4 regions of the Bacillus sp. 1A genome follow, and region 2 is predicted to be linked to each of the others. Evidence: riboswitches for the same ligand, from Rfam matches in the RefSeq annotation. Region 2 holds a riboswitch; each other region holds the start of a gene.
What was found. Region 2 has a riboswitch for S-adenosylmethionine ahead of ACUN0F_RS31625 (cyclase family protein). Riboswitches for the same ligand answer to the same signal wherever they lie in the genome.

Region 1 (6,154 bases), 1.4 Mb from region 2:
CAAGTAATGCTAAAGAATACAATTGTAAAAAGAATAAGTGCTGTAGAACTGAAATCTTCTGGCACGAACGGCTTAATACCAATTTCATAAGAAACGCTGCCTGTTCTCGGAATAGCGAATAACGGACCAATTGCTAAATATAAAACTGTTGTAAATACAATTCCGAATACTGGATGCACACGGCTTGCTAACGATTGTAAATCCTCTTTACCTGAAATACCAAATGCTAATACTCCTAGCAACGGTAAACCTACACCTGTTACTAAAAATCCAGCGTTAGCAATCCATACATTCTCTCCTGCCGATTGACCAAGCATTGCCGGGAATATTAAATTTCCTGCTCCAAAAAATAGTGCGAATAACATTAAACCAATAACTACTATGAACGAAAACGGTACTTTATTCGTCATAATATAACCTCCATTCCAATCCTTTTATCTCATTTCCATTTTTAACTAATTGAATTTTCTGAATTTTCAATTCAACTATTAACTATTCTTGAACTCATTATAGTTTGCTATATAATATTTTGCAATACTATTTTCAAACTTTTCTTTTATTTTATAAATATACATTTTTTAACATAGAAATAGACTAAAAAACCAACATGGTCATCCATGTTGGTTTTTTGCATTTACTATCAATTAAAATTTCGCCGCTACTTTTTTAACGTTCTCTAAACCTTCTTCAACAATTTGTTGTGAACGATCTGGATATTGATTGTGCCCTTCAATTACAACAGTCTCTGGATTTGTAATCCCCCAGAAGCCAAGCACATTCGTTACATAATTAACTGCCATTTCCATAGGAGCCATTTGTTCTGAAGAGTAATCTGAACCACGCGCACCTAATACAACGACTTTCTTATCCCCAGCTAAACCTTCTGGACCATTTGCTGTATATTTAAATGTTTTTCCAGCTTGAGATAAATATGAAATATACGTAATTAATGGCGCTGGCACTGTGAAGTTCCATAGTGGGAACGCAAATACAACTTTATCAGCTTCTAAAAACTGATTTAAATATTGATCTACCGTTGCTACAGCCTTCTCTTCTTCAGCTGTTAACTCCATACCTTGACTACGTTTGTATCCACCTGAAATAGCGATATTTCCGTAATAAGGAAGATCTAATGCAAATAAATCTAACTCTGCAATTTCTGTATTCGGATTAGCTTCTTTATAAGTACTTACAAACGTTTCATACATTTTTGAACTAATTGCTTGCTCCGCTGGACGATCGTTTGCTTTTACAAATAATACTTTTGACATTGTTTTATTCCCCTCTACTTTTGTATTTTCTTCTTTTTTACCAAATAATGAGCTAAATAACCCCATTTTCTTCACCTAAGCTTTCTTGTCATATTCATTATTCATCATCATAAAAATTCTTATTCTAATAAAAAGTTCCAATTGATGCCTTAAGTAAAGATATTGCGAACTTTTTGTTATCTAATTACCTTATGTAAGTGATTGTAATACACACACTTACTTTAGTCAAGTAACTTTAAATAAAAAATAATATCTCGAATTAAAAGTAATAGCGCCAATACAATTAAAACACCCATTATAACTTTATTATTTGTATAATGAATACAAAGAGGGCCATTCATATTTAGAAAGGATTTACTCATGAGCACTATAGAAAAGATTCAAACTTTTATTATTCTTTTTGCTGTTACATGCGGCATCGTACTCGGACAATTTAATTTGATACATATGTATTCAGAGCAATTTATTGTCCCCTTCTTATTTTTTATGCTGTATGGATTATTCCTCAGCACTCCATTGAAAGAAATAAAAAATGGATTCCGTAATTTAAAATTCGCTGGAACGAGCCTTACCATTAATTTTGTATGGACACCTTTACTCGCTTGGGGGTTAGGTGCACTATTTCTTTCAAATCATCCAGCACTTTGGGTTGGATTTATTATGTTAATGGTTACTCCATGTACAGATTGGTACTTAATCTTTACTGAAATTGCGAAAGGAAATGTAGCACTTTCTACTGCAATTTTGCCTGTAAATTTAATATTGCAAGTACTACTCCTTCCCATTTATTTATTTTTATTTGCTGGTGTCATGAAGACTGTAGCTGTTTCTGTTTTAGTAGAAAGTATTGTTATCGTAATCGTCTTACCATTTGTACTTGCACACGCTACAAAATTCATTATGAATATACTGAAAAAAACTAAAACACTCGAGAATAAACTCATTCCGTTTTTCAGCTCTGCTCAAATCTTATTTTTAAGTTTAGCAATCGTAGCGATGTTTGCATCACAAGGTAAATATTTACTACAAAATATGAATGTCGTTTTACTATTACTCATTCCTATTCTATTGTTCTTTATCATTAATTTTTTACTAGGACAATTTATCGGACGCATGATGCGTTTATCTTATAAAGATACAGTAAGTCTAAGCTTAACAACATTAGCAAGAAACTCACCTGTTGCACTTGCTATTGCTGTAACTGCTTTTCCAGACGAACCTCTTATCGCACTTGCACTCGTTATCGGACCGTTGATTGAGTTACCGGTACTTGCTTGTGTTTCACAAGTGTTATTACTTATTAAGAAAAAACAGCAATATACATAATAAAAAACGTCCTGCTATAGGACGTTTTTTATTATTGAAAAATCTCATACAACACTTATTTCTTATTTATCATTACAAATGAAATAACCGAAACTAAAAACGTAATAATACCAATTATAATAAATAAAATAGAAGCTGAAATTGACTCTAAGAAATATCCTGTTATTGCAATTCCAACTGGAGTAGATACTAATAATAACGAACTTAAAAAACCGAAAAATCTTCCTTGCACTTCATTTGGAATTAACTTTCTATACAACACTCCAAAATATATATTACTTACCCCAAATGCAATTCCTGACAGAAAATAATAAACAGAAAATAATACCGGATTTAACGTCGTACCCATTGCAGCATTAAAAATTCCCATAATAGCAGTACATATAAAAGCAGTTGTAATCGTTTTATATGTACGAATCTTTTTAGTAATTAATGCCCCAATTAAAATTCCTATCGGTGATGCCGCAAAAACTATACTATACCACTGCATAGAAAGATCCATTTCTCTAACAACGATTACTTGCAGTGATAGCATACACGCCGCTCCAAGCAAATTAATGATTGCAGCGCTCATAAGCAACATTTTCAATGATTGATTACTTTTTAAAAGTGAGAACCCCTCTTTAAAGTCTTCATAAAAAGGCTTTTTCTTTTCTCCTTTTAATTCACGTGGAAATTTAATTTTCATTAAAATTAAAAATGATATAAAAAATGTAATTGCATCTAACATAAATACTCCATGAAAATTAAAAATACTAATTAAAAAGCTAGCCATTAAAGGAATGGCTACCGATATGATTTGTATTGAGATTTGTCTCAGCGTAATCGCCTGTTGAACATGCTTTTCTTCCACATATGTTACTAATGCTGCATTTGAAGCTGGAGTAAATAAAGCACTCCCAATTGAACGTATAATAAGTAACAGTAGTAACGGAATGTACAACATTTTATTATAAAATGCTATTACCGCAACACAAATCATAACGATACATCTCATAACATCTGCAATTATCATAAGCTTCCTTCTCGACATTCGATCTGCTAACGTCCCTGTTACAGGTGCAAACAAAATCGCCGCCATTGCAATTGCAACGTTTATCCCAGAAACAAGTAATGGAGAGTTCGTCAATTTCATTACCCATAACGGTAAAACGAGCGTAACCATAGAATTACCTATTAAAGAAATGCAACTTGCTAAGAAAAAATACGAAAAAATTTTATTGCTCCAAATACTATTACTAGCGCTATCCTCTTTTAAACCCCCAACTTGATTATTCACTATGCCCTCCGGTTTCTCCTTCTATATTTTCTTTGATTCTTTCTCTTCTGTATCACTACCTTTCTAATTCTCTATTTAAATGACAAAAAAACCTTCTTCAAAATAAGAAGAAGGTTTACTTATACCTATTTTCTTATCTATTAGGACTTTTAGATCCTACAGGATTTAGCACCTTTATATCACATAAGGTTGCTGAGGCTTCGAAGGGCCAGTCCCTCCACCTCTCTTAATAAGAAGTTTTTATACAATTATCTAAATTTATTATATATTACGCCAAAATATTTTCAACATATTTTTCCATATCTAAAATAAAAATAAGCTGATATTATACGTTACGGAAGATTGACTTTTCGTTACATTAACAGTTCCTTACTAATTAAAAATTAAAGGAAACGTAAACATAACGAAAGCTGCCCAAAGTCCGTAAATTGGTAAATACTTCGTAACGGCATCTTGGATAGCTGTTGGTCCTGATTTGTTTTGCAAGAAACGCATATAGGAAAACATAATCCAAATTAAATTTGCCCAGATCAGTATGTTTACCCCTAAAACAGCAAGTCTATTAGGTGTAATCCCGTAAGAAGAAAGTCTGAATATGATGGCTGACAAAGCCACAGTGTCAATAATAAGTGCCAGAACAATTAAGGCAAAATTGATATAATCTGAAATGTTCTTTTTCTCATCTGAGTCACTCTCAACGATAGAAAATATGGTAACGGCCAATACGCCAAGGAGTATTCCGTTGAAGACCATTAAGAAATTGCGGTCCAAGAACGGATTTTTCCCGACCCATATAACTGTTATAAGATAGATCAACAATGTGATTAGGACAAGAGGACTAAAAATTTTAGATATGTATGGTGTAATATTTTTAGCAAGTTTAAGATTCATTGATACTAAATATGCAGCCACAATAGCGAGAGCAGCAGCACCAAATAACACAACATTACTAAAATAGAATTCTCCTATATCCAAGTCAACGAAGCTAAATAACTTCATGGTGAATACTGCTAATACCATTCCGCTCACGGCCATACTCGCGTAGAGAAGACAATATTCTAAATTAAATTTAATATAAGCTAATCTTGTACTACCTTTTGAATATTCATTTCCTGTAAACGCAATCCCTACTAAAACCCATAACATTATAGGAAAATGTAAATAAGCAAGGATACTGCTGTCTTTATAATTTAATGGCAACATATTAAGATACAATCCGGAAATTAGTAACAACGCCGCAAGGAAATAAATAATACTTTTTTTCGGAGTATTATTGTAAATAAAATAAGCAGCAATAAAGGGAATTACACCAAAAGCCAAGTTAATTGGAGCAATTGCTTCCTGCTCGACAAAGTGGAAAATGATTCTGGTGCTTAGTCCAGCTAGAATAGCTAACATACCCATGAATAAGAAACCTTTTTGAAACAGCGATATTTTTTCTTTATTTGCCGTCTCCTTGAAATGCAATCTTTCGTACCAAGCAGCTAGTACCTGAGAATCAGGTTTTTCATCCCATGCTTGTGAGAATGACTTTTTAAAAACTTTCGGGTCTTTTCTATACATTCTCTCCAACTCATGAGGGTTATCCATATTTTCAATAATAAAATTGTTAATGTCCATATTTATACCTCCTCTAATTACAAAAACAACATTTTTATCTTTTCCATAAAAAGCACCACACTTATTTATTCTGTTTTTGATTTTAATATAAAATTTATCGTTTTACAATAAATTTTTATTATTTAAGATGTTTTTTTATTGCATACTTTCAAATACATCAGTATAAGCTACTCTCAATTTCTCTTAATTACTTTTTTCCTTTTATATAAAAGAAATGATATAGATAATATAAACGTCCTATTTAAATACTATTTTTATATTTAGCATACAAAATCCTGTAATTACAAAATAAAAAAAGCATGACATAAAATTGTCATGCTTTCTCTTTTTTATCCATATTTTTCAAACTTAACCTTTTATTTATTAAAACTACTTAATTCTCAAACACAAAATTAATCTTATTATCTTTCCACTCTAACTTCGCATCAAACGTTTTCTCACCTTTTTTAAAGCCTTTAATTAAATCTGTCTTTTCACCTTTTAAAAGCTTTGTCATATTCTTTTGCGAAATTGTTTTACTTAATATTTTCTTTGAGATGGTAAAATTACATTGTGTCGTGTTGTAGTTAGAACAACCGTAAAACGTTGACTTATCAATCACATCGCCATCACACTTTTTACAGCTACCTACCTTTTTACCTGTTGTAAATTTCGATCC
Region 2 (6,154 bases):
GTGAAAATTAATCGCGGTGGTCCAGAGAAAGTAGAAGGCATCTTACAAGATGTTTCGTGTGATTTCGTGACATTGATCGTAAAAGAAGAAATTATATTAGTTGCAATAAAGCATATTAAAAGCGTTAACTATAATGCATTAGCATGCGGAGAGAGCGATGAGAGCGACGATAGTAGTAAGGAAAGTAGTAGTAATAATTCAGGTCGCGCTCGTGCACAAAGACAATCAAGTAGAGGAAGATAATAAGAAAGGGGGATACGAAATTGGAGAGCGTATTATGCTGTGAGCAAATTAAGTGTTTAGTCGGTGAGACTGTAAAAGTAAATCTTCGTGGACCAGAGAGTCGAGTGGGGGTACTTGTATCGTTAGGAAGAGATTACCTTACATTACAACTTCCTCTTGGTGAATTAGTATATTACCAACTAAAGCATGTGAAGAGTCTAGTTAAGAAAGTGAAAGAAAGTAAATGTGGCGATTGCTATAGCTCATGTTTCTGCTCTGATGAGGATACTTTTTTGGATATATTAAAAGACTTGAAGTATAAGTGGGTAAAGATTAATCGTGGCGGTCCAGAATGTGTAGAAGGTTTGTTAAGTGAGGTACACCATGACTGTATTACACTAGTAAACTGCGATGAAGTTATTTATGTAATTAATTACCATATTAAGAGTGTGAGCCAAGTAGTGAAATGTAAAAAGAATGAAGAAGAATAATGTTTGATAAATAAGAGGGGCATTATGGTTGAAGGTGAAGAACGATTTCTTATTTCGGATAGTATGAAAAGGAAGTCCTTACTCTTAAGACGGAACATTGCCCCTGATTATTTTTTGGAATGGAGAATAGGAAAGCAAAAAATTTATAGGAAGGAGGATATAGATGAATGAGTTAAACAAAAGTATTGGAGAAAATATATATGTTAAACTAATCGGTGAAAAAAGATTTAAAGGTGTATTAATAGATGTAGGAAATGATATTGTTGTTCTTTACAATGGACAAGACTACGTATATATATCTTTATACCATGTACAATATTATAAAATTTTAAGACCATATGATGAGGAAATATCAAAACCAGATGTTGATTCTGTAATTAAGAGGGAATCGCCTTCCATTTCTTTGAGAAAAGTATTAAGTACTTCTAAAGGAATTTTTACAGAAGTTTATGTAGCAGGAAATGCTCCAATACATGGTTATGTTACAAGTGTAATGAACGATTATATTGTTTTTTATAGTCCAGTTTATAAAACAGTATATATATCTTTAAAGCATTTGAAATGGTTAATTCCGTATAAAGAAAATCAAGTCCCGTACGCCCTCAATAAAAATGAACTCCCCGTGAATCCATTAAATATTACGTTAGCTAGAACATTTGAAGAACAGCTTATTAAAATGTCCGGCAAAATCATGGTGTTCGATTTAGGTGAGGAATCTAATAAGATCGGAAAGATGGCAAAGATTGATGAAGGGCATATTGAAATATTAAAAGCACGTGATGCAAAAATGTATGTGAATATTCAACATGTGAAATCTGTCCATTGTCCGTAATCTAGTTGAAAGGGCTGGCTTTTTCTTTTATATGCAGAAGAAAAGGTCGAGCCTATTTGTTTAGCTCGATTTGAATATGAGAGGGAAAATGAATTGAATATAAATGTGTTAGTGTGACCTTTGAAGAGGAAATCTTGTGCAAAATTATAAAAAATATGTACGAGCCATTTTTTATATATTCAATTTATTTTTTTGTGGGAGAACTGCTCAACTAATATATTAAAGGAGTTTTGTTTGTGGAGCAGTTTCCAAATTCGTTATCGATTACATTACTTGGTAGTGCTGGTGGAGCAGCAAAAGCAGTTTTAGCAATTTTAAATCAAGCGATAGCAAATGAAAAAGACCCGATTTATGAAGCGATAAAGAATGTTACATTTCATTTGGTTGATATAAAACAAAAAGATAGGGCTTATTATGGTGAGTTGTTTCCAAATTTGAAAGATCAATTGTTTTTATATGAAATCGACCTTCAAGATGTAGTGAAATTCAAACAACATTTGAAAGAAAAAAGTACGGGTGTTGTTATTGATGTTTCGGGTGCAGATACGATCAGAGTCTTAAGCTGTTGTAATGAACTTGGAATTTTTTATATTAATTCAGCTTTGGAAAATGAGGCAGTAGATCAGGACGATAGTTTAATCGGCTTTCAGCTTACGGAAAGATATACGAGGTTTGAGAAGGAGAAAGAGAAATTTACAAATACAAAAGCAATTATAGGCTCAGGTATGAATCCAGGTGTTGTTCAATGGATGGTCGTTGAACTTATGAAGGAACGTCCACAGGAGAAGCCAAGAGCATGCTATATAGTAGAACATGATACGTCATTTTTGAATGATACAGCACTGATAAAGCCTCATACACTTTATGCTTCATGGGCAGTAGAGCGATTTCTAGATGAAGCGATATGGAGTTATCCGATGTATATGAGTCATCATCGTCCCCTTTATTTTTATGAAGATGTATATGCTTCAGAGTATAAAGTAAAGTTAGGAGAGAAAGAGTTTTATGGCTGTTTAATGCCACATGAGGAAGTTTTAATTTTAGGAAAAAACTTCAATATGGAAGTGGGTTTTCTTTACCGAATTAATGAGTATACGACTAATGTAATTAGACAGAACTTAGATCAAGTAGAAGATTTATGGAGTTGGAATCGTAAAGTATTTAATCCAGCCGAAGAAGAGATTGCGGGCGAGGATCTAGTAGGTGTATTACTCGTTTATGAAAATAGTGAGACATATATGTATAACGTGATGAATAGCAGTCAAGTTTTTCATAAATATAAAACGAATGCGACTTACTTCCAAGTAGGATGCGGAATTTATGCTGGCTTGTGTAGTTTACTGTTCGATAACTTTAAACAAGGTGCCTATTATGTAGAGGAATTATTATTAAATACAGAGAGTAAGTACGGAGAATATTTGAATTTATATATGAAGGATTTTGTAGTGGGCGGAAATGACTTTACGGATGGATTGCTACATGATCGGGTAAGATGGATATAAGTTGTGACGAAAAGGAAGGGGAAATCTCCTTCCTTTTCGTATGATAAGGTTACATCTTACCCTGAAAGCAATTTCATACTTATAATTTAAGGAGATAATATGTAGAGCTTTTGTATTGAGTATGAGGAGTATTTATATGAACAAATTTAAAAGCTTGATATATGAGGAAAGAGAAGCTTTAAAAGTATTTAAAAAAATTAACGGATTTGTTAGGGAAAATCGATAAAGCTTTTTACAAAACAAAGGAGAATGGTACGGGACTGGGGTTAATGATTACATATAAAATCATTGAGGAGCATCAAGGAAGTATCGCAATTCAAAGTAGCGTAGGAATTGGAACGAAAGTAGAGATTTTTTTAACGACAGCATAATGTGCTAGAGAAAAATATTTTTCAGAAAAGTGTTCTTGTTGTGTAAATATAAACATTTTATAAAATGTTTCAAGAAGGGTTTTTTTTATAAAATACTTCGTTTATAATGGAGGAAAATATCGACATGAGATTTGTTATTCATGTAACGGTTCGGTAGTGTTAGAGAAAGAAGGGGTGCACGCGCATCCTTTTTTCTATGCAGATATTATGAAAGAGGTGGTATGATGGAATTAACATTAAATTCGACTGTATGTTTACACACGATTCAATTTCGAAAAGAGCAAAAGAATTATATTGTAAAAGATACAATTACAGGAGAAAAATATGAAATGCCGCCACTTTGGATTGATGCATTGGCAATGATGCGTGACGGTTTTTTATTGGGGGAAATTGAGGAGAAATTAAAAGAAGAGTATCCAGACGAAGAAATAAATATGTTAGCATTTACGAGGCAACTGTTAGAGCTAGAGCTTGTCGGAATGGTAGATGGCGAAGAAATAGCTTGTACAAAGAAGAAAGAGAAAGATTATTTAGCTTGGTTACGTCCTCGTGTTGAGCAATTCTTTCTTAGTTTAAATAAAAAAAATAGAAGCAAAGGTCAATGATGATCTTTGCTTTTTTTTATAGTTTGTTTAAAAAATTACAGCGAATGCCCTTGCGAAAGCACCGTCGCTATCTTTAATTTTTAAAGGTGCCGCTGAGAAAAAGAAACGTTTCGTGTTAATTGCATCTAAGTTGGTTAAGTTTTCGATTAAATAAATATTATTCCCAAGTAGTATGTGATGAATTGGCGATGTTTCTGTCGTTACCTCATCAGGAGAGATGAAATCTAAACCGACAGATTTTACTTTTAATTGAACTAGTTCTTCAGCTAATTCTTCAGAAAGATAAAAAGCTTCTTTCTCATATGCTTCTGTATTCCATTTCGTAGATAGATTGGAATGGAAAATGACAATATCACCTTCTTTTATGTCAGCGTTGTGTAATACTTCTTTAGGTAGTTTTCGTTCTTGTACATGAGTTACATCAATAAGAACAGCTTCGCCTACAAATTGATCTAGGGGTAATTGATCAATAGTCGTTGCGCCTGAAATGAGCAGGAGCATCACAATGCGTGCCAACATGAACGACAGAATGAAAATCTGTAACTTGATAGCCTGTCTCTTCAACGCTTGTAATGGCTCCTAAATTGATTTTTGGTGTTCCAGGGAATTGGGACATATTGTTTTCAAATGTTTGTGATAGGTCAATTACTTTCATTTTTAATACCTCCAATATATGTTTTGAAATAAAAAAACTCACCTTTCATAATCAAGAAAGATGAGTTTTGCACACAATAGTTACGTTTTATCTTTCAAAATGCAATGCATTTTGCAGGAATTAGCACCTATTCAGTTTGTATAAACTGAGGTTGCTGGGCGTCAAAGGGCCGGTCCCTCTGCCTCTCTTGATAAAGACATATTAAGTTTTTATTTCTGAATATTCACTACTTTTAAATTGTAATTCATTTCCTTTTTTCGTGCAATACAAAATAGGTATTCACCCAAATAAAGTTGCTCGCATATTGTAGCTTATGTAAATAGAATGCTGCGAAGGAGTGAGTGCAGTGACAGGGAATGTATTGAATTATTACGCTGGTGGAAATACAGCTAGAGGATTTCATAATTTATACGACGAGAATTTAAAAGGGCTAAACAGGTTATTTATTTTAAAGGGTGGTCCTGGAACCGGGAAATCTTCTTTAATCAAAGCAATAGGTCGTGAGTGGGTTGAAAAAGGATATGATATTGAATTTTTACACTGTTCTTCTGATAATAAATCGGTTGATGGTGTAATTATCCCGAAGTTAAAAGTAGGAATTGTTGATGGAACATCACCGCATGTTATTGAGCCGAAAATGCCAGGAGTTGTCGAAGAGTATATTAATTTAGGGGTTGCTTGGGACTCAAATAAATTAAGAAAGCAGAAGGTGGAAATTGAACGATTTGTTTCAGAAGCAAGCAAGGCTTTTCAAACTGCTTACGCTTGTTTTAACGAGGCACTAGTTATACATGATGAGTGGGAGAAAATATATATTAATAATATTGATTTTAATAAAGCAAATGAACTAACCGATCAGCTGATTCAGAAGTTATTTACAGATAAAGGCGGGAAACAATCGCTTGTGAAACATCGGTTTTTAGGGGCAGCTACACCGAAAGGAGCAGTTGATTTTGTTCCTAATTTAACAGAGGAATTACCACATCGTTATTTTATAAAAGGACGCCCAGGCTCTGGGAAATCAACAATGCTTAAAAAATTAGCTAAGGCAGCAGAAGAAAAAGGATTTGAAGTTGAAGTATATCATTGTGGATTTGATCCCAATAGTCTTGATATGGTTATCGTAAGAGAATTAGGGTTTGCAATTTTTGATAGCACCGCACCACATGAATATTTTCCGAGCCGCGAAGGTGATGAAATTATAGATATGTATGCCTTGATTGTGACACCAGGGACAGATGAGAAGTATGCGACAGAAATTCGTGACGTGTCGATTCAATATAAAGCGAAAATGAATGAGGCGATGTCTTTCTTAGCGAAAGCGAAATCAGTTCGTGATAAATTAGAACGAATATATATTGCTGCTATGGATTTTTCAAAAGTAGATGCATATAAAGAGGAGATTCAAAAAGAGTTTGAACGAATTGCGGTTAGTGTAACAGAAAAGAACAAGTAAAAAATAAAGGATTTTAGTAG
Region 3 (6,154 bases), 2.2 Mb from region 2:
ATACATCCAATCATAAATACAAATAGCAATATACGAAAATCAAAAAACAAAAAAGTAAGTGTCATACAAAAAATAAATAACAACAATTTCACTGCTTCATCCATGCGATGAAAATATGTACTATACACCTTCCTCCCTCCTAATATCCTCAAAATAATGTTCCATAAACCTTTCAGGATATGAAATTCCACTAAATTTAACTAGTTTGAATAAAGAACTTTCCCTTAGGTTCGCCCTTTGTAACGTTTCTGTATCCCCTAATACAACGCACGCGGAATTATTCGCAATAATTTCCCCTTCATCTAGAACAATCGCTCTGTCTGCATATTCTAAAGCGAGATTCATATCATGTGTGATAAAAATAAAAGATATTCCCTTTACAGCTAGTTTTCTAATAAACGACATAAACTGTTTATAATGATAATAATCTTGTCCCGCTGTCGGTTCATCTAATATGATAAGTTTCGGATTTGCTATTAGTACAGATGCAATCGTTACTCTCTTCTTTTGTCCATAACTTAATGCCTGAATTGGCCAATTTCGAAATGGATACAAACCACAAAGTTTTAATGTTTCTTCCGCTCTAAGCTTAATTTCTTCCTTTGAAACCTTTTTTAATTTTAATGAAAATGAAACCTCTTCTATAACAGTAGGTTGTGTAATCATCTGATTTGGATTTTGCATCACATAACATATAACCTCACCACGTTTACGAATAGACCAAGAATTGATATTTACTTCATCAAATACAATCCTATCATTTTTTGTTTTGTTTATGCCTATAAGACTATGAGCTAATGTTGATTTACCGGCTCCATTATGGCCCAAAAGTGCTACAATTTCACCTTCATATATAGAGAAATTTACATTGTCCAATACTTTTTGTTTATTAGGATAGGAGAATGACAAATTCTCTACTTTCAATAATTCTTTTTTTGTAGGAGTACCTTTAAAAGAAACTTGCTTCTCCATCCACTCATCTATTACGCTACGAACACTTTCTCTTTGAAGATTTTCAAGCGGGTAATATATTACGTCATTATTACCATCAAACGGCAATTTCTTTAATACTTCTACGTACATAGGCTCTCTTAAGCCGATAGATGGTAATATATTTGACGCTAAAATCTCTTCTGGTGTCCCTATCGCAACAATTTCCCCTTCATTCATTAAAATGATTTTATCTAAATCCAGGTTTAACATTTCTTCTATTCGATGTTCAATAATTACAATTGTTTTATTATATTGTTTATGTATGCCTTTAATAAGTTCTATCGTATGTAAACTACTTGCTGAATCTAAATTTGCTAACGGTTCATCGAACAATAATATATCAGCATTTGTTGTTAACAAACCTGCTAAAGAAACAGTTTGTTTTTGCCCTCCTGATAATTCATGTGGACTTTGTTTATGAAAAGCATGCATCTTTACCTTTTTTAATGAGTCCGAAACAATCTTTTTCATATCATCTTGATTTACACATTCATTTTCTAAATAAAAAGCTACGTCCTCTTCTACTGTAAGACCAATAAATTGAGCATCTTGATCTTGCAAAATTGTTCCTACCTGTTTACTCAGTTCAAAAACACTCTCTTTCCTCGGGTCTTTTCCGGCAATTAAAATATTACCAGTACTAATCCCTTCATAAGAAAAGGGGATTAGCCCATTTATACAATGAGCTAACGTTGACTTCCCTGAACCACTCCGTCCAGCAATTAGTACTTTTTCTCCAGGGTATATATGAAATGTAATGTCTTTTACAGTAGGCTGCGCAGCATGTTCATATTGAAAGCTGAATTGTTCAAAAGAAATGATTGGTTGCATGTTAACATCCCTACTTTTCAATTTTTAAATGTGTATGTTTCTTATTAGATTTAGCTAGACCTATTGTAATTGGCAATCCAAGAACTAAAAATACAATAACATCAGCAATTGTTGCTCCTAATACTTGTATAACAATTTTGTCAAATGGTTCTCCCATCACAATAACATCGAATGCCCCAGCAAATATAATAGCAATGACAATACCAATTAACCCAGTAATGGCTAAATAAGAAATATCCCGCTTATTATACGTCCCGTTTTTCACACTAAAGCTAACTCTTTTTTGAATGAGGCCCATTGCAAAGCCGATAATGCCTGAACTAATAACCCAACCCCACCAAATACCCCAACCAGCGATTGTATCTGTTACGGTATGACCGATAAGTCCTATTAAAAGTCCTGCCACTGGACCAAATAACGCTCCAAAAACGGTTAAAATAGCTAATGCAGGTTTAATAAATGTATTGGGTGCAATAGAAAATCCCCAAAGTCCTAATATCCCGTATAATGCTGCTCCAATTCCGATTGCTACTACTAACTTTGTTGATAATTTGTTCATTACAATCCCCCTCCCGTATTAGTCAACTTTTATTACTCTATATTTATTTTGAAAATGAATTATGCATCGACACTCCCTTTCTATACAACAAAAAATGACCCCTTACATAAGAGGTCATTTTCTTCACGTTCAAGAATCCTCTTATCTTCCAAAAAACACATCGTGTCCTCTGCGGAATTAGCACCTTCCTATAAATTTATATAGGGGTTGCTGAGGTTTCATAGGGCCGTTCCCTCCACCTCTCTGGATAAGTATTAATTTGTAATTCGTATTATGGCACTAATAAGTATAAATTTCAACACTTTTCTAATTATTTTTATTTTTCGTTTAACGGTACATTTAAATCATTGTATTCTTATCGGAATTGTGAAATAATGAATTCAAAATAGTTACGGGAGGAATGTACGATGAAAGTAATCGGTTTAATTGGTGGACTAAGTTGGGAATCTACATCGTTATACTATAAACATATTAATACACTTACACTCTCTCAATATGATCAAAATGCGAAGCTTGTTTTATATAGCATGGACTTTGGTGAAGTAACTACTTTATTACAAAATCATCAATATGAAGAAGTGAAAAACGAATTAGTCACAGTTGCAAAAAAGGTTGAAAAATCCGGAGCTGATTGTTTATTAATGTGTTCCAATACGGTCCATTTATTTGCTGAAGAAGTAGAAAATGCAATATCTATTCCACTTCTTCACATTGGTGATGTAAGTGCTAAAGAAATGGTAGAACAGAATATAAAGCGTATCGGACTATTGGGTACGAAACAAACGATGGAACAAGACTTCTATAAATCACGTCTAGCAAATTTTAATATTGAGACAATCATCCCAACTGAAGAGGAAAGAAATTTTATTCATCATGTTATTTTAAATGAATTAAGTAAAGGAATTATTTCAAAAACATCAAAAGAAAAACTTTTACAAATCACAAACTCATTAATTCAAAATGGCGCAGAAGGTATATTGCTAGGCTGCACTGAAATACCATTACTCATTTCCCAAAACGACCTTACTGTACCTGTTTTTGATACCGCTTTTTTACATGCAAATACTGCTGTGCAGTTTGCAGTATAATAATATAAAAGCATAAAGGTAGTGCCTCTATGCTTTTATATTGTCTAAACTATTTATTTAAAAGAGATGTAATCACTGCAATTGCTTCTTTTGAACCACCACATTCTAAAAAACTATCATTCAGTTTTCGTATACCATGCTTATACTTTTTATTTGAAAGAACATCTGTTACCGCTTCTTTTAACGTTTGCACATTAACATTCTCTTTCAATAACCGATGTGCTGCTTCAAGTTCAGTTAATCTTTGCGCTATCATTGGTTGGTCTTTATCATGTGGAATAATGACAAATGGAACATTAAAATAAATAGCATCGTGTACGCTGTTCATGCCGCCATGTGTAATAAAAACATCTGCTTCACTTAATATTTCTGATTGGGGTACGTATGAAGCAATTATAAAATTGTCTGGCGCTTTCTTAATTTTAGAACGATCATTTCTATCACCAATTGCCATTACAACTATTCCATCAAAATCCGAGAAAGTATCAATGCACGTATTAAAGAATGGTTCAAGCCCTTCAAGCAGTGTCCCCATTGAAATATATATAACTTCTTTACCTTTAAGCAATTCAAGTGGAAACTCTACATTTGTTTTACGATTTGAAATACTAGGACCAATAAAAATGTTATTTCTTCCAAATAAATCGCTATTAGGTTGAAAATAGCGACTTGTGTACACAAGAGTAATATCTCCCTTGTTATGCATAAATTGAAGATTATTTTTAGGCGTTACTCCAAATTCATGTTCCATTTGATATAGTAACTGTTCAGAAATTTTATCAGGTTGGAATGGTATTTCTGCATTTGGATGAAAAGGTAATGTTTCCAAAAAATTTGGAGGAATTAAAAATATAGGAGAAGAAACTATGCCTGGAATATGTAAATACTCCTTTACTAACTCTCCAGCGCCAAATATATCATAAATTACGAAATCAAAATGTATGTTTTCACATAATTGTTTCGTAATTTCTAATATATATAAAGAAGTTTGAACATGTACACGAAAGAAAGAATTCAGCCCATCTGGAGTTTCAGAATCAATAGAAATCTCCTTTAATAAATCTGGATGTGTATATACAGTAGCTCCCAAATCTTCAATTCTGCCTTTAAATTGTTCTGTCGTAATATAATGTACGTGATCACCTCGTTCAGTATAGGCTTTGACTAAACTTAATGTAGGATTTACATGTCCCTCTGCTGGAAAATTAACCACTAAAATATTTAGCACTTATTTCTCACTCCTTACATTTCAATTCGCTTATTAAGCATACTGTAATTATTACCGTCAACCTTCACCTAATAGTCCTAATATGCTTGCTACTTTAGGTTGATAAATAATTGTTAGTGATTAAATTAAAAAAGGCATCTACATAAGTAGATGCCAAACCGTGATAAGGAGTGTTCTGTGAGGTTAGAATAAGCATTTCAGCTTGTCCTATGCTATCAATATATGATTTATTTTATAAAATGTGAATAATTGATAGAATGATTTTACCTCTCTATCACCCATTTTGAACCTATTTCTAAATAAGTCGATTCTAGTTTCTGTACTATTTCATATGTTTTTAACCTTCTTGAGAGCTATCTATTTTTATAGTTTCTCCAGTCAATCTCTTATTTTTCAATTCAAAATAAGCATCTAAAACTTCTTTTCCAATATCAGAGTTAATACCAGATTTATCATTAATAACCCACGGCACAACTACAGAGAATGCTACTTCAGGATTATCATACGGCGCATATCCTGCTAACGTTAAATTATAACATTCTCTTCGCTCACCTTTTTCATTTCTTCCAATATCACTTTCTCCACCGTATACTGTCTGTGCTGTCCCTGTTTTACCTGCTGGCTTATAAGATGCTTTTTGGAACGCCCTTACTCCTGTTCCATCACCTTCTTGGAATACCTTTCTAAATCCTTCTTTTACTTGATTTATATATTCCTCTTTCATATCTATCTTATTTAAAACGATTGGTTCTACTGAATGCACCACTTTACCAATCTCATCTTTTTGCGACGTTTGCTCTCTTACCTCTTGAACAATTTGTGGCTTCATTCGATATCCACCGTTTGCGATTGTTGAAATATACTGTACAAGCTGAAGTGGCGTATAGGTGTCATACTGGCCAATTGAGTAGTCTAGTAAGAAACCAGGTTGATTATCTTTTTTACCAATTTGTCCAGCTGTTTCATTCGGTAAATCAATACCCGTTGGAACACCTAATCCAAATTGCCTGAAATAATACCTCATTTTATCAAAGTACTCCTGTTTAATATTTAATGAACTATTTTTCACATAATCTACACCTGCAATTTTTAATGCTGTATGAAACATATACACGTTTGAAGAGACTTGTAACGCTCTTAAATCATCGATATTTCCAAACTTTTTCCAAGACTTTTTTTCCTTAGTTCCTTTAAACTTCATAGGTGCATCATAAAAATATGTACCTGGTGTTATAGCTTTCGTTTCAAATCCAGTTAAAACTGTCGCACCTTTAACTGTTGATCCAAGCTCATAAGAACTAGTCATTGTGCCTAATGCATAGTCTTCAACTTCTGTTTTTCCGTCTTTTTCTACAAGTCTTTTCCCGGCCATAGATAATACTTGTCCGTTTTTCGGATTCATCATTACAACGAAAGCACGGTCCAACATGGATTCTGACGCTTTATATGCCTTTA
Region 4 (6,154 bases), 3.0 Mb from region 2:
CAAACGAAACGACTTTCCCTCTCTTTACCTTTTTAAGTGCTGGCATCGTTAATATTTTCGTTCCATCTGGCGGCGGCCAATGGGCTGTACAAGCACCTATTATGATTCCAGCTGGTGCTGAACTTGGTGTACCTGCAGCAAAAACAGCAATGGCAATTGCGTGGGGCGATGCTTGGACGAATTTAATTCAACCATTCTGGGCATTACCGGCATTAGCGATAGCTGGTTTAGGTGCTCGTGATATTATGGGATTTTGCGTTGTGAACTTACTATATGCAGGATTCATCATTAGTCTATGTTTCTTATTTATTTAAACGAAAAGCTAGTTTTATGCTAGCTTTTTTACATAATAAATCACTTATTTCCCGTGCAATTTATCACGGTCTTCCACTCTATCTCCGTAAGATATAACGCCTCACATGCAAAAAAATCTTCACATACTTTTTCAATTAAATGTGGATTTTTCTTAAGGAAATTCCACTGTAACGCTTTAGGAAGAAAATATGTTTCATATTCTTTACTTCCTCTTACCACCTCATCAACTTCTCTTTCACAAATCCCTCTTATTAGATAATCATTTCTTAATTGAATCGTCATTTGTTGAAATGTTTCGCTACATTTTTTCAATTGAAGTAAACACGTAATATACGTTCGCAAAAGTTCGTTATCATACCCACAACAGTTTAGAATACGATCGATTTCATTCATAATGTACGAGCCTTTTCTTCTATTTGTACTAACCATTTTTCCCGCTTCTCTAGTTTACTCGTTTTCACTGATTGGAAAACTGACCGTTTTATATCGCGAATACCGCAAAAACGTAAAATACCTCTCTTCATCATAATCCAATCTGCTGATCGGTATAATAATGCGACGTACCATAAAGGCGAGTCCAACGTATTAATAACCCACGCTTTCTTTCCGTTCAATAATCCTTTCGGCAGGGCACCTTCATATTTATAAGCAAATCCAGCTACGAAAATGCGATCAATAAATCCTTTTAAAATAGCAGGCATCCCCCACCACCATATCGGATAGATGAAGAGAAGCGTATCTGCCTCTTCTACTAATTTTCTATATCGCGCTGTCTCTTCCTCATTTACTAAATCACGTCTTTTCTTCTCTTCATTAAATACAAGGACTGGATCAAATTGTTCCTTATATAAATCAAGTACCGTAACCGAATGATTTGTTTCTTGTAATCCTTTTTGCACATGCTTTAATATCGCCGCATTAAAACTGGAAGGACTAGGATGGGCGTATACAATTAGTGCATTCACTACATAACAACTCCCTCTATAAGTTAAAGTTTCCCCTTCTTTAACATCTTCTCTACAATTTGTACGTTTTTCGAACTTTGTAATAAACGATTTAATACGATAAGTAATTCTTCCTTGTCTAAATCTTTCAGTTTCTCTTTCAACGTACTCTCACCAGCATCTTGAATATCATAAACAACTGCCGCCATATGCTTACAATAATTCTCATATGGACACTCGCAGCTACTTTCTGTAAAATTTTCAAGATCAATCATTACTTCATAGTTTCCTGCATTTCCAGTAACAAAAGCAAAAACTTTCTTATCATGTATTTCAACCTCTTCTACATGTCCATCTTCATAATATTCGTATCCTCTATCTACAATGTATTTCGGAATCCATTTCGTTATATCATTTAGTAAGTAAGCGTACATAACAACACCTCTTCCTTTAATTCCCTTTTGACTTCCACAACCCCTGCATGTTATTCTAATAACTGTCAAATAGCAAGTCTATATGACAAAACGACTGACACCTATTCGGCGGAGGTGTCTCTTTTCATTTGCAGCCGATATGAAGTGCCTCTTTCAGGCACATTCAATCTTTGACACTACACACTCAACACCATTCCCTTGTATCAGGCTGCTTAAGCAGTCTTTTACTCTACATACTTCAAAAAAAAGAGAGCTTAGCTCCCTTTTCCCGCCTTATAAAATACCCCTTTTTCAGTATAGAGATATTCATCAGCTAATGTAATTTTCCCATCCAGTTTCAGTTCATCTAATAGTCTTGATAAATAAAATTGATGTAACATCTTTTTCGTGAATTTTCCTTCATGATGCGAAACGATATGTTCTTGAATATCTAACAATGATATTGGCTTATCTTGCTCTATCATATATTCATAAACTGTACTACGCAGTTTTACGTATTTTTCGAGTGTCACAGTACTTCGCAACCCCTTTCTTCTTAATATAAATTTTCGTAATCGGTTTTTTTGCAACAAAAAAACCTCTCCGATAAGAAGAAGTTACGTATATATCTTCGTCTTATCTCCCAGAACAAATATGTTCTGCTGGAATTAGCACCTGCATCGCGGTTGCTGGGTTTCATCGGGCCAGTCCCTCCACCTCTCTGGATAAGAAAATATTCACTTAATTCTTACTATACGTAATTTCATTCTAATTGTCAAATAAATATAACAAATTATATTTTGTTCCTTACTGTTCATACTATACATATATAAATATGCAAGGAGGATTATGAAATGCACGAAAATGCTCGCGGATATGTCCAAAATTCTTTTCAATCATTACAAGAAGCAAAACATTGTTTAGAAGAAGCGCTACAGACTGTTGAAAAAGATTTTAATCGCGCTCGTATTGAACAATCACTTTATGCGATCGAACAAGCTATTCAACGCTGTGATTACACGGTTCATATTTTAGAACAAGATTGAAAAAACTTCCCATCATAAGGTGGGAAGTTTTTTCAAATGGCATACTTCATAATTATTACCGTTATAATTAAAAAATATACAGAATTAGCAATTTCTAAAACCCCTACTTTTATAATAGAAATTTTTTTGCCATATAACATAATTGCTCGAATGACACTCGGTATAAAAATAAGAGAACACCACGGATTGATAGCAAATACAATGATTGTTAATATAATATGATACCCCCATGATATAAGACGATACTTCGGGTTATTTTTCTCGCGAATCATCGTTTTTACATAAAATGTACTTCCTAAAAAATATAAAAATGAAATAAGCGCAATAAATAATGCTGTTTTATCTATAAGTTTCATTGAAAAATAATAACTAACTAAACCACCAATACAGAAAACAATAATCGCACTAATATCATTTAGTAATGCTCTTTCATTTTTTTGACGAGCGTAATACATATTTACAATAAATAATGGAATCATGAATACTACGAATAAAAGAATGCGCCGTTCATATAATAGAGAAATCATTCCAAATACGAACGCGATGATAAAATATACAATTGCAGCATGTAAGTACTCTTTTTTTCGTTTTTGCTTTATGTACGTAAGAAATGGATACGTAGCTAAATAGATAAAGAACCAAGCTAAAAACAATGGAATATGATACATAGTAGGTTTCCCAAGTATGACACTTAATAGAAATGGTATAACGAGCATGGCCCATGCACCGTGTTGCTTCGGAATAACTAACTTCATTAACTATACACCTCCCTTATGAAAATAGTTCTCACCTACTATTATACAAATAAATTTATATAATAACGGGTATATATTGAATCTATTTTTTGACAATAAAAAATGCTCCTTACAATATGTAAGAAGCATGAAAGAGGCAAACGAATATGTAAGTCGCGACCCTACCTTATATGAGTATGCTTTTCTATGCCGTGTTATGCTTATCTAATATGCCATATTTCTTTTTAAATCTTGTAAGAATCGTAATCCAAGACGTACTAAATAATAGTAAGAAAACAACATTTGAAATTGCATGACTCAAATCGAAATAAAAACTTGCGATATAATACGAAACGACTGCTTCCCACGTTGCCTCACGTATGAAACCGAGAAGCCCCCATAAGTTCATAATCCAGCCAAATAAAAACCCAACAAATAATCCGTATAGAAGTCTTCCCCATAGCTTTTTCATTAAAAATGTATTACGTAATAATCCAGCTATAAAACCAATCATGCCCCAAGAAAACATTTGCCACGGCGTCCACGGACCTTGTCCTAAAAAGATGTTAGATACGATAGCCGCTGTTGCACCGATCATAAAACCAGTTTCACTCCCAAACACAATTGCAGAAACGATAATGACAAATGAAGTCGGTTGTACACTTGGTAAAATAGAAAATGGTACACGGCTAACTGCTGCAATTGCCGCTAACACAGCAACGAGCACAATTTCACGTGAAACAAAAGCCTTTCTTTCAAAGCGGATATAGAAAGGTAACATAATAACAACTAATAAAAACAAACTACTTAACATGTAATAACCGTCCATGATAAGTGTAGTAAAGAGTAATGTGCCTATTATTACTGCAAAAATACATATTATGAATGCAACATATCGTTTAGACACGCTTCGTACACATCCTCCCACGTTAATGCATATGGCAATTCTTTTCGAATGAATCGATTAATAGATGTTGTATAAAAGAAGTTTCCACTAAAAAATTCTTTCGGTGCATCATTCATAATAACTGCTCCGTCAAATAACATCATGCATTGATCAACGTATTTCGCTGCAAACTCAATATCATGCGTTGCCATTACAATTGTTGTACCTTCTTTTTGCAGCTTTCTAAATAGCTCTCCTACTCTTTCTTTTTTCCACGGATCTAATCCCTTTGTCGGTTCATCAAGTAACAATAAAGTCGGCTTTGATAATAACGTTGTACATAACGCAAGTAGTTGTTGCTCTCCCCCGCTACAATCATGCGGATGGCGTTCTTTAAGCGAATACAACCAAAACTTCTTCAACATATCTTCTGCTATTTCTTTTCCTTGTTCTCCGTATAACTCACGTGCACGTTCATACACTTCTTCCCACACTGTATCAAATGTAAAATGATAATACGGATGCTGTGATACATACCCGATCCTTTTAAATCGTTCTTTCGAATCAATTTTATGTATCACTTTCCCATTCCACTTTACTTTCCCTCTTCTCGCTTTTTGCAATCCCGCTAAAATCGTCAAAAGCGTGGACTTCCCGGTACCGTTTTTTCCAACGAGAGCTACCCATTTTCCTTTTTCAATCGATACGGTTAAGTCTTGTAAAATAAGTGGACTATTTTTTTCATATTGAAACGAAATATGCTCTGCACTTAAAATAACTTCGTGTTTTTCACTTTTTGCTACTGGCTCATTCACATATGATATCTCTGAAAAGTTATTCAGTTTCATTTGCGCTTCTCGCACTGTAAACGGAATATCTTCTACATTCCATTCTAAAAACAATCTTGGAATTTGCGGAATAAATGGACGGAACTTTTCAACTTCCCACATGTTCGCTATAACCGTTTTAGGGCTGCCATCATACACGATTTGACCATTATTCATACAAATAACGCGTGTTGCAAGTGGTATCACCTCATCTAAACGATGTTCACTTAAAACGATCGTAATTCCAAGTTCTTCATTAATACGTTTTAACAATCCTAAAAACTCTTTCGCAGCAATGGGATCTAACTGCGCCGTCGGTTCATCTAATAATAATAGTTTTGGCTGCATAACTAATACCGCAGCTAAATTGACGAGCTGCTTTTGCCCGCCAGATAACGTATGAACAGATTGGTGCAATAAATCTTGAAATCCTAAGAAGCTAATAAGCTCTGCTATTCGTTTTTGAATAATCTGTGATGGTAACCCGATATTTTCTAAAGAAAATGCTAATTCTTGAATGACCGTATCCATTACGAGCTGATTTTCTGGATTTTGAAATACCATACCAATTTCTTGTGCAGATAATAAATCAGGTACTTCCCCTAATAAAACGTCATCATAAAAAATTTCTCCTGAACGTGTACCGATTGGAAGTAATTCCTTTTTAAAATGTTTCAATAAAGTCGTCTTTCCAGAGCCTGACCCTCCAGCAAGTGCAATAAACTCTCCTTTTTGAATAGAAAGAGAAATATGCTGTAACGCATATTCGTTTTCATCAGTATATACAAATGATAAATTGTTTATTTCTGCATGCGCCACCATATCCATTCCTTTCCTTCCATTATAATTGGTAGACTAATAAACATCGTAAATACTCCAAACATCATTCCATCGTATTGCTGAAATAGAATAGATTCGACTTTCGGATAAATGATTAACTTTCCTCCGCCATACGTACTACATATAATAGCAATGATAAATAGAATACT

Region 1: another riboswitch for S-adenosylmethionine. It lies ahead of ACUN0F_RS24220 (MFS transporter); the one in region 2 lies ahead of ACUN0F_RS31625 (cyclase family protein).
Region 3: another riboswitch for S-adenosylmethionine. It lies ahead of ACUN0F_RS20130 (ECF-type riboflavin transporter substrate-binding protein); the one in region 2 lies ahead of ACUN0F_RS31625 (cyclase family protein).
Region 4: another riboswitch for S-adenosylmethionine. It lies ahead of ACUN0F_RS16440 (hypothetical protein); the one in region 2 lies ahead of ACUN0F_RS31625 (cyclase family protein).

Annotation. Positions count from the first base shown of each region.
Region 1 is NZ_JBQYLZ010000001.1:4,732,782-4,738,935, forward strand. Features, by position in the region: gene brnQ (branched-chain amino acid transport system II carrier protein) at 1-410, opposite strand, end outside; gene ACUN0F_RS24210 (FMN-dependent NADH-azoreductase) at 645-1,337, opposite strand; gene ACUN0F_RS24215 (arsenic resistance protein) at 1,632-2,597, shown strand; gene ACUN0F_RS24220 (MFS transporter) at 2,653-3,876, opposite strand; SAM riboswitch class I at 4,007-4,112, opposite strand; gene ACUN0F_RS24225 (DUF4153 domain-containing protein) at 4,249-5,496, opposite strand; gene topB (DNA topoisomerase III) at 5,870-6,154, opposite strand, start outside.
Region 2 is NZ_JBQYLZ010000001.1:6,181,958-6,188,111, reverse strand. Features, by position in the region: gene ACUN0F_RS31655 (spore coat protein) at 1-243, shown strand, start outside; gene ACUN0F_RS31650 (spore coat protein) at 264-713, shown strand; gene ACUN0F_RS31645 (DUF2642 domain-containing protein) at 877-1,545, shown strand; gene ACUN0F_RS31640 (S-adenosylmethionine decarboxylase related protein) at 1,782-3,047, shown strand; partial or broken gene ACUN0F_RS31635 (ATP-binding protein) at 3,257-3,418, shown strand; gene ACUN0F_RS31630 (hypothetical protein) at 3,643-4,023, shown strand; partial or broken gene ACUN0F_RS31625 (cyclase family protein) at 4,051-4,678, opposite strand; SAM riboswitch class I at 4,763-4,875, opposite strand; gene ACUN0F_RS31620 (PRK06851 family protein) at 5,025-6,134, shown strand.
Region 3 is NZ_JBQYLZ010000001.1:3,939,961-3,946,114, forward strand. Features, by position in the region: gene ACUN0F_RS20120 (energy-coupling factor transporter transmembrane component T family protein) at 1-128, opposite strand, end outside; gene ACUN0F_RS20125 (ABC transporter ATP-binding protein) at 121-1,824, opposite strand; gene ACUN0F_RS20130 (ECF-type riboflavin transporter substrate-binding protein) at 1,835-2,383, opposite strand; SAM riboswitch class I at 2,522-2,637, opposite strand; gene ACUN0F_RS20135 (aspartate/glutamate racemase family protein) at 2,791-3,471, shown strand; gene ACUN0F_RS20140 (macrolide family glycosyltransferase) at 3,521-4,699, opposite strand; gene ACUN0F_RS20145 (peptidoglycan D,D-transpeptidase FtsI family protein) at 5,037-6,154, opposite strand, start outside.
Region 4 is NZ_JBQYLZ010000001.1:3,227,793-3,233,946, reverse strand. Features, by position in the region: gene ACUN0F_RS16460 (short-chain fatty acid transporter) at 1-314, shown strand, start outside; gene ACUN0F_RS16455 (group-specific protein) at 355-708, opposite strand; gene ACUN0F_RS16450 (NAD(P)H-dependent oxidoreductase) at 705-1,280, opposite strand; gene ACUN0F_RS16445 (SWIM zinc finger family protein) at 1,304-1,693, opposite strand; gene ACUN0F_RS16440 (hypothetical protein) at 1,948-2,265, opposite strand; SAM riboswitch class I at 2,306-2,404, opposite strand; gene ACUN0F_RS16435 (hypothetical protein) at 2,527-2,718, shown strand; gene ACUN0F_RS16430 (YwiC-like family protein) at 2,751-3,473, opposite strand; gene ACUN0F_RS16425 (ECF transporter S component) at 3,658-4,359, opposite strand; gene ACUN0F_RS16420 (ABC transporter ATP-binding protein) at 4,332-5,993, opposite strand; gene ACUN0F_RS16415 (energy-coupling factor transporter transmembrane component T) at 5,966-6,154, opposite strand, start outside.